2 regions of the Priestia sp. 179-F W1.4 NHS genome follow, and region 2 is predicted to be linked to the other one. Evidence: riboswitches for the same ligand, from Rfam matches in the RefSeq annotation. Region 2 holds a riboswitch; the other holds the start of a gene.
What was found. Region 2 has a riboswitch for cobalamin ahead of ACH0CI_RS00075 (ribonucleoside-diphosphate reductase subunit alpha). Riboswitches for the same ligand answer to the same signal wherever they lie in the genome.

Region 1 (3,743 bases), on a different contig from region 2:
CAATCGAACATGGTTCTGCTTTAAGAAAGGAATATTTAATTAGTGTATTTTTATGCAAAACAAAGAGCAGGACGGGACTGTGATGTCTGTACTTTCCTTTCCTAAAAAAGAAGCCAGCTGTCCGGCTTCTTTTTTTAATAAATACTATATATTTTTTTACTGGTGAAGCAACAGTTGGTAAAAAAAGCACCTTTTTTAAAGAGGTATAATACGGCTTAAACCTTTTGTACATTTTGTTCATTTACAGAAGTTAAAATGTTTTTAAATTTTTAAAAGTTTCTTGTGACAAGTTTTGTAGAATGGGTTTTCAAAAGGATATGGTTTCGTCATAATGTGGATATAGCGATCACTACAATAATCGGAGGCGAATCTTTTCATGTGGGTACTGACGGTATATGCTGGAAAAGAAATGAAAATGTTTGAATTTGAAACTGAAACGCAGGCGAGAGAAGCTTTTGCAAAAACAAATGGCTGTAAAGTTCTTTCAGAAGTCGTGTATTATAATGATCCTCATTTAACATTAGTAGCTATATAATGAAAAAACAAGAGCTGACTTTATGCTCTTGTTTTTTTATAGCTTCTTGTATCTTACGAAAAGAATAGAGTTGAAATAAAAAAAAATGTACGCTATGATATGGTAGTTACTTCTATTATTCTGATAGTTTAAAAGGTTCATATATATCAAACAGCAACAGTAAAGATGCCAAGAAGGCTTAATAGGGAAACTGGTGAAAGACCAGTACTGCCCCCGCAACTGTAAGTGTGGACGAACGAGTATAACCACTGTGGAAAAATCACGGGAAGGTTCTCAAGTAGAATGATACACAAGTCAGGAGACCTGTCTTTATTGTGAAGTTTCTATTTCTCCGGGGAGCGGGAAGGGAAACGTTGGCTTAAAGTGGCATTCGTGTACACTTTTATTCTGACGTTTTACCCGCTCGCATATTAGCGAAGCGGGTTTTTCTCGTAGCACAAAACTACATATCGTGCAAAAAAGGTGCGCAATGTTCACATTGCGTTAAATGGGAAGTCTGGTGTGAAGCCAGCGCGGTACCCGCCACTGTGAAGAGGAGCTGATTGCATATGCCACTGTATTCGGGAAGGCGCAATCAAGTGATGAATCGAAGCCAGGAAACCAGCCTTTTTCTAATGCGAAGCTTACCCTACGGGATATAGGTGGAAGTGCAAAAACTTAGTTTGAATTTTTCTGCGCCTCTATCATTGATAGAGGCGTTTTTTTAGTAAAGGAGCGAATAAGTGTGACGACGTGGAACTTAAATGGAACAAAACATCACGTATTGATTTGTAATGGAAGCAGCTGTATGAGAAAAGGTGGAGAAGAAGCCACGCAAGCTATTCGAAATAAAGTGACTGAACTGAATCTAGATGAAGCGGTTCACACAACCCGTACGCGCTGTAACGGAAGATGCAAAGATGCTCCTGTAGCTATAGTGTACCCTTCAGGAGATTGGTACAAGCAGGTCACTGAAAACGTAGCTCATCGAATTGTTGAAGAACATTTAGCAGGAGGCTGCAGTATAAAGGAATCACTTATTTATGAATATGATCAAAACGGTTTTGTTTCTCCGGAAAAGAGTGACTCCATAGAAGGAATTGACAAAGTAAAAAGTAACGCATAAAGGAGGAGCTAGCATGAAAGGTAAACTGTTAGTTATTGGATTCGGCCCAGGAAGCTTTGAACATATTACACAGCGAGCAAGAGAAGCCATTCAAGAAAGTGATATGATTATTGGTTATAAAACCTATGTGGAATTAATTCAAGGACTATTAACGAATCAGCAAATTATTAGTACAGGAATGACCGAAGAAGTAAGCCGTGCACAAGAAGCCGTAAAGCAAGCTGAAGCGGGAAAAACCGTGGCGGTCATTTCAAGCGGAGATGCAGGAGTATACGGAATGGCCGGCCTTGTGTATGAAGTGTTGATTGAAAAAGGATGGAAAAAAGAAACGGGCGTAGAGCTGGAAGTGATTCCTGGCATTTCGGCTATTAATTCATGCGCATCCCTCCTTGGGGCGCCCGTGATGCATGATGCCTGTACGATTAGTTTAAGTGACCACCTTACGCCTTGGGAGTTAATCGAAAAACGAATCGAAGCAGCTGCACAAGCAGATTTTGTAGTAGCTTTTTATAATCCGAAAAGCGGAAGACGCACAAGACAAATTGTGGAAGCGCAAAGGATTTTATTAAAATACCGTTCCCCCGATACGCCTGTTGGTCTTGTGAAAAGCGCTTATCGTGACCGTGAAGAAGTGGTAATGACCAATTTAAAAGACATGTTAAATCATGAAATAGGCATGCTGACTACCGTTGTTGTCGGAAATTCATCTACGTTCTTTTACGATGACTTAATGATTACACCGCGCGGGTATCAGCGGAAATATACCCTCAACCAAACAGAGCAGCCGCTAAGACCGCATCAGCGACTTCGAAAAGAAGCAGAACCATGGGCTCTTGATCAAGAGGAGACTGTAAAGCAAACGGCTTCAGCTATTGAAGATGTTCAGAATACAAAAGAAGAAAAAGCAGCTTCACGAGCTCTGGCAGAAGAAGCGCTTCAAGCAATTTTAGGTGAAGCTACTTCACCGGTCGTACACCAGCCAATTGAGTCTATTTTTGAAGTGGCAGTTAGTCCAGGGCTTGCAAATAAGAAGTTTACGCCCGTTCAAATGACAACACTAGCAGAAGTTGTTGGTGAAAAAGGTACGATGGAGTATACGCCTGACCATCAAATCAAACTGCAAATTCCAACGGCTCAGCCAGATGTGATTATTAAAAAGCTCCAATCAGCTTCCTTTTTACTATCTCCAGTCGGAGACGTGTTTACAATTAAAGCGTGTGATTTTTGTGATGGAGAAAAAAGTGACGCCATCCCGCATACGGAACAATTACAAAAGCGTCTCGGTGGAATGGACATGCCAAAAGAGCTGAAGCTTGGTATTAATGGATGCGGTATGGCCTGTTACGGTGCTGTTCAAGAAGATATTGGCATTGTCTACAGAAAAGGTGCGTTTGACTTATTTTTAGGGGCTAAAACGGTTGGACGAAACGCCCATTCAGGTCAAATTGTGGCGGAAGGCATAGCGCCCGATGACATTGTTGAAATAGTGGAGAACATTGTCCATGAATATAAAGAAAAAGGTCATCCAAATGAGCGGTTTCATAAATTCTTTAAGCGTGTGAAGAATGTTTATGGATTCGACTATCAAGATATAACACCAAAAATAAAAGTAGAACCAGCTCCGTGTGGAGATTAAAAATGGGAGGGCATTATATGAAATCAGTTTTATTTGTCGGTCATGGAAGTAGAGATCCTGAAGGGAACGATCAAATTCGCGAGTTTATCTCGACTATGAAGCATGATTGGGACCCATCTATTTTAGTAGAAACGTGTTTTCTAGAGTTTGAACGTCCGAATGTAAGTCAAGGCATTGATACATGTGTGGCAAAAGGAGCGACAGATGTAGTTGTAGTTCCAATTATGCTCTTGCCAGCTGGCCACTCAAAAATACATATTCCGGCGGCTATAGATGAAGCTAAGGAAAAATATCCACACGTAAACTTCGTGTACGGACGTCCCATTGGCGTTCATGAAGAAGCCCTTGAAATTTTAAAAACGAGATTACAAGAATCAGGAGAAAATTTAGAAACTCCAGCTGAAGACACGGCTGTTATTGTCTTAGGGCGAGGAGGAAGCGATCCTGATGCAAACAGTGATTTATAT
Region 2 (3,743 bases):
GCGTGGAGTTTATTGAGATTTTACATGCGGTTTCTTATATTGGCGCTCGGGTGCTGCTCGTCAATACGCGTTTGACAAATGAAGAAATCAATTATCAGCTAACAGATGCAAACGTGTCGTTGCTTATTACGGATGAAGCATTTTTAACGAGAGAGTTCCAAAGTTCCATTACTCAGCTTCCTTTATCTTCTTTAAAAAGTTCTCCAGAAACAGAAACGTATTTTCAGAAAACGTGGAATCTCGAGGAGACGTTCACCATTATGTATACGTCTGGAACAACAGGTAATCCAAAAGGAGTGCTGCAGACATATGGAAATCACTGGTGGAGTTCCATTGGTTCAGCTCTTAATTTAGGATTAAATGAAAAAGACTGCTGGCTTATAGCGGTTCCTTTGTTTCATATTAGCGGATTATCCATTTTAATGCGGAGCGTCTTTTACGGAATGAAAATCATTTTAGAAGAACGATTTAAAGCAAGAGCGGTGAATGAAGCCATTGAAAACAAAGGAGTAACAATTATTTCGGTTGTCACTTCCATGCTATCGAATATGCTGGATGAATTAGCTGAACGTAAATACCCAAATACATTTCGCTGTATGCTTTTAGGAGGAGGACCCGCACCGCTTACTATTTTAGAGGCTTGTGTGAATAAAGAAATTCCTGTTTATCAAACGTATGGAATGACAGAAACATCTTCACAGTTCGTTACGCTTTCACCTGAAGATAGTTTGCGAAAACTGGGATCAGCAGGTAAACCATTATTTCCGTGTGCAATGAAAATTGTAGATGAGAATGGAAATGAAACACGTGAAGCAGGAGAAATCATTGTTAAAGGTCCAAATGTTACAAAAGGATATTTAAATAAACCTGAAGCTACTAAAAAAGCCCTTCAACAAGGCTGGTTCTATACAGGAGATATCGGGAAAGTGGATGAAGAAGGTTTTCTATATGTATTAGACAGACGTTCGGACCTTATTATTTCAGGTGGAGAAAATGTATATCCAGCTGAAATTGAAAATGTTTTGTTGAAGCATCCCGCTGTTAAAGAGGCCGGTGTAACGGGAGTAGCCGATGGAAAATGGGGACAAGTTCCTGCAGCATGCATTGTTATAAACGAAGACGTTTCAGATGAAGAGTTATCTTTACACATTCAACAATTTTTAGCAAAGTACAAACTTCCAAAGTATTTCGTTCGAGTAGAGGAGCTGCCGCGAACGGCCTCTAATAAAATCATACGCCGGAAGCTATCATCGTTCATACAGAAAGGAATTTAATCGATGATTATCAAAAAAGTACATCTTTATAAAATTGACATGAAGCTTCTTTCTCCTTTTTCAACAAGCTATGGTACGGTCCAGGATCGAGAATTGATTTTGCTTGAAGTAGAAGATGAAAAAGGATTTACAGGATGGGGAGAAGTCGTTGCTTTTTCATCTCCTTGGTATACGGAAGAAACGATTCAGACATGTTTTCATATGTTAGACGATTTTTTAATTCCTTCGCTTCTTCACCAGCAGCTTCAAAAACCAGAGGATGTTCAAAAGTTATTCAAACCTCTAAAGCGGAACAACATGGCTAAAGCAGCTTTGGACTGTGCTGTATGGGATTTGTATGCAAAGCGCCAAAATAAGCCCTTAGCTGAAGTAATTGGCGGAGTAAGGCCTGCTGTAGAAGCTGGAGTGGTAGTTGGCTTAAACGATATTTCCATCATGAAAGAACAAATAAAGACTTATATGAAAGATGGTTATAAGCGCTTTAAAGTGAAAATTAAGCCAGGCGCTGACTATGAGCTACTGAAACAAATTCGAGATGAATTTCCAAGCATTCCTCTTATGGCTGATGCCAATTCAGCCTATACGTTAAGCGATAGTGATTCATTGAAAAAACTAGATGAATTGAATTTAATGATGATCGAACAGCCGTTAAGTTCGGATGATATCCTTGATCATCGATTATTACAAAAGCAAATGAAGACGCCGATTTGCTTAGATGAAAGCATTGTGAGCTATGAAGATGCACGTCATGCAATCGAACAAAAAAGCTGCAAGATTATCAATGTGAAAATCGGTCGAGTTGGCGGAATGTCTGTAGCAAAAAAAATTCATGATTTATGCTCCCTACACGGTGTAAGGCTTTGGGTTGGCGGAATGTTAGAAGCCGGGATTTCACGAGCTCATAACATCGCCCTTGCCACACTGCCTTCTTTCACGATACCAGGTGACATTTCTGCGTCGTCTCGCTATTGGGAAAAAGATATTATTAAGCCCGAAGTAGAGGTAGAAGCCGGAGTAATAAAGGTGAAGGAAAAACCGGGGATCGGATACGATATTGATAAAAAGTTTATCAAAACAATCACAGCATTTGAAAAAGAATACAAATAATTAAAAACCGTTTTTTATGAAAAACGGTTTTTTTATTGATGTTGGCAATGTTTAGTAGAAAAATAGGACAAATTTTTTAAAAAGAGCACATTGTTCCATCAAGCGTGTCAAAACATGTTATGATGGAGTAGTTTGATGAAAAAAGTCGAAGGATTTTATCGTAAAAAACAAAATTATTTTTGAAAATAGGTTGATAGTTTTCTAAGTTGTCCTATATAATGTGTTTATAACATAACACAATATGTTGTTTGTTAAACAATAATAAAATACTATATTTTGTGTTTTCCAGTGAAAAAGGTGTCTGATAAAAAGACTTAAAAGGGAATTTGGTGAAAATCCAAAGCTGTCCCCGCAACTGTGAATGCTGATGAAATAAGGAGATCCACTGTGAGTAAACATCATGGGAAGGCCTTAAAGTAAAAAGAAGCATAAGTCAGGAGACCTGCCTTTTTTATGTCGTTTTATCTTCTTCGGGAGGTGAGAGGGTAGAGCGAGGATTGAGAAAAGACTTAGTGTCTTCTTCTATCTTCGTTCTATTCGCTCACCGAGGTACGGTGAGCGATTTTTTATTTTGAAGTGAAGAGAGGAGCCATATTTATGGTGAATACATTAAAGCCTACAATTCTACATGAATTAACTGCATATATTGAACGTTTAAAAAAAGAATTTACGCAGCTTGATTTTTCTTTGTATGAGGAAAAGGTTATTCAAACTGTTACAGTAAAGGAAAATATGACGGACGAAAAGGTTGCAAACGTACTAATTTTGGCAGCCCTAGAGCGTATTTCAATGGAAGAACCAGATTGGACGTACGTGGCGGCAGACGTCTACTTAAACGAACTATATCGAAAAGCAGCGGACAACCGAGGTTATGATAAAAAAGAGAAGTACGGTTCGTTTTATCAGCTTATTCAAGAACTAACAAAAATCGGCATTTATAATAAACAGCTATTAAAAACATATACAGAAGAAGAAATTAATGAAATTGCTTCAGTCATTATTCCTGAACGCGATCGTTTATTTACATACATTGGATTGCTGACATTAGCAGATCGCTATTTAGCGACATCACATGATAAGCGTGTATACGAATTACCGCAAGAACGTTTTCTTATCATTGCTATGACGCTGATGTCTCAAGAAAAGAAAGAAAATCGAACAGCATTAGTAAAAGAAGCGTACTGGGCGCTTTCTAGTCTATATATGACGGTTGCCACACCAACACTCTCAAACGCAGGAAAGAGCTACGGACAGCTATCTAGCTGCTTTATTGATACGATTGATGACAGCTTACGCGGTATTTATGATAGCAATACAGATTTGGCCACGCTTAGTAAAAATGGAGGCGGAATTGGTGTCTAC

Region 1: it holds a riboswitch for cobalamin, as region 2 does, so the genes downstream of both, ACH0CI_RS21120 ((2Fe-2S) ferredoxin domain-containing protein) here and ACH0CI_RS00075 (ribonucleoside-diphosphate reductase subunit alpha) in region 2, are expected to answer to the same signal.

Annotation. Positions count from the first base shown of each region.
Region 1 is NZ_JBIQFF010000005.1:118,251-121,993, reverse strand. It holds gene ACH0CI_RS21130 (M42 family metallopeptidase) at 1-24, shown strand, start outside; gene ACH0CI_RS21125 (hypothetical protein) at 377-535, shown strand; cobalamin riboswitch at 682-860, shown strand; cobalamin riboswitch at 979-1,158, shown strand; gene ACH0CI_RS21120 ((2Fe-2S) ferredoxin domain-containing protein) at 1,260-1,640, shown strand; gene cobJ (precorrin-3B C(17)-methyltransferase) at 1,654-3,276, shown strand; gene ACH0CI_RS21110 (sirohydrochlorin chelatase) at 3,294-3,743, shown strand, end outside.
Region 2 is NZ_JBIQFF010000001.1:15,547-19,289, forward strand. It holds gene ACH0CI_RS00065 (o-succinylbenzoate--CoA ligase) at 1-1,274, shown strand, start outside; gene menC (o-succinylbenzoate synthase) at 1,278-2,381, shown strand; cobalamin riboswitch at 2,660-2,845, shown strand; gene ACH0CI_RS00075 (ribonucleoside-diphosphate reductase subunit alpha) at 2,979-3,743, shown strand, end outside.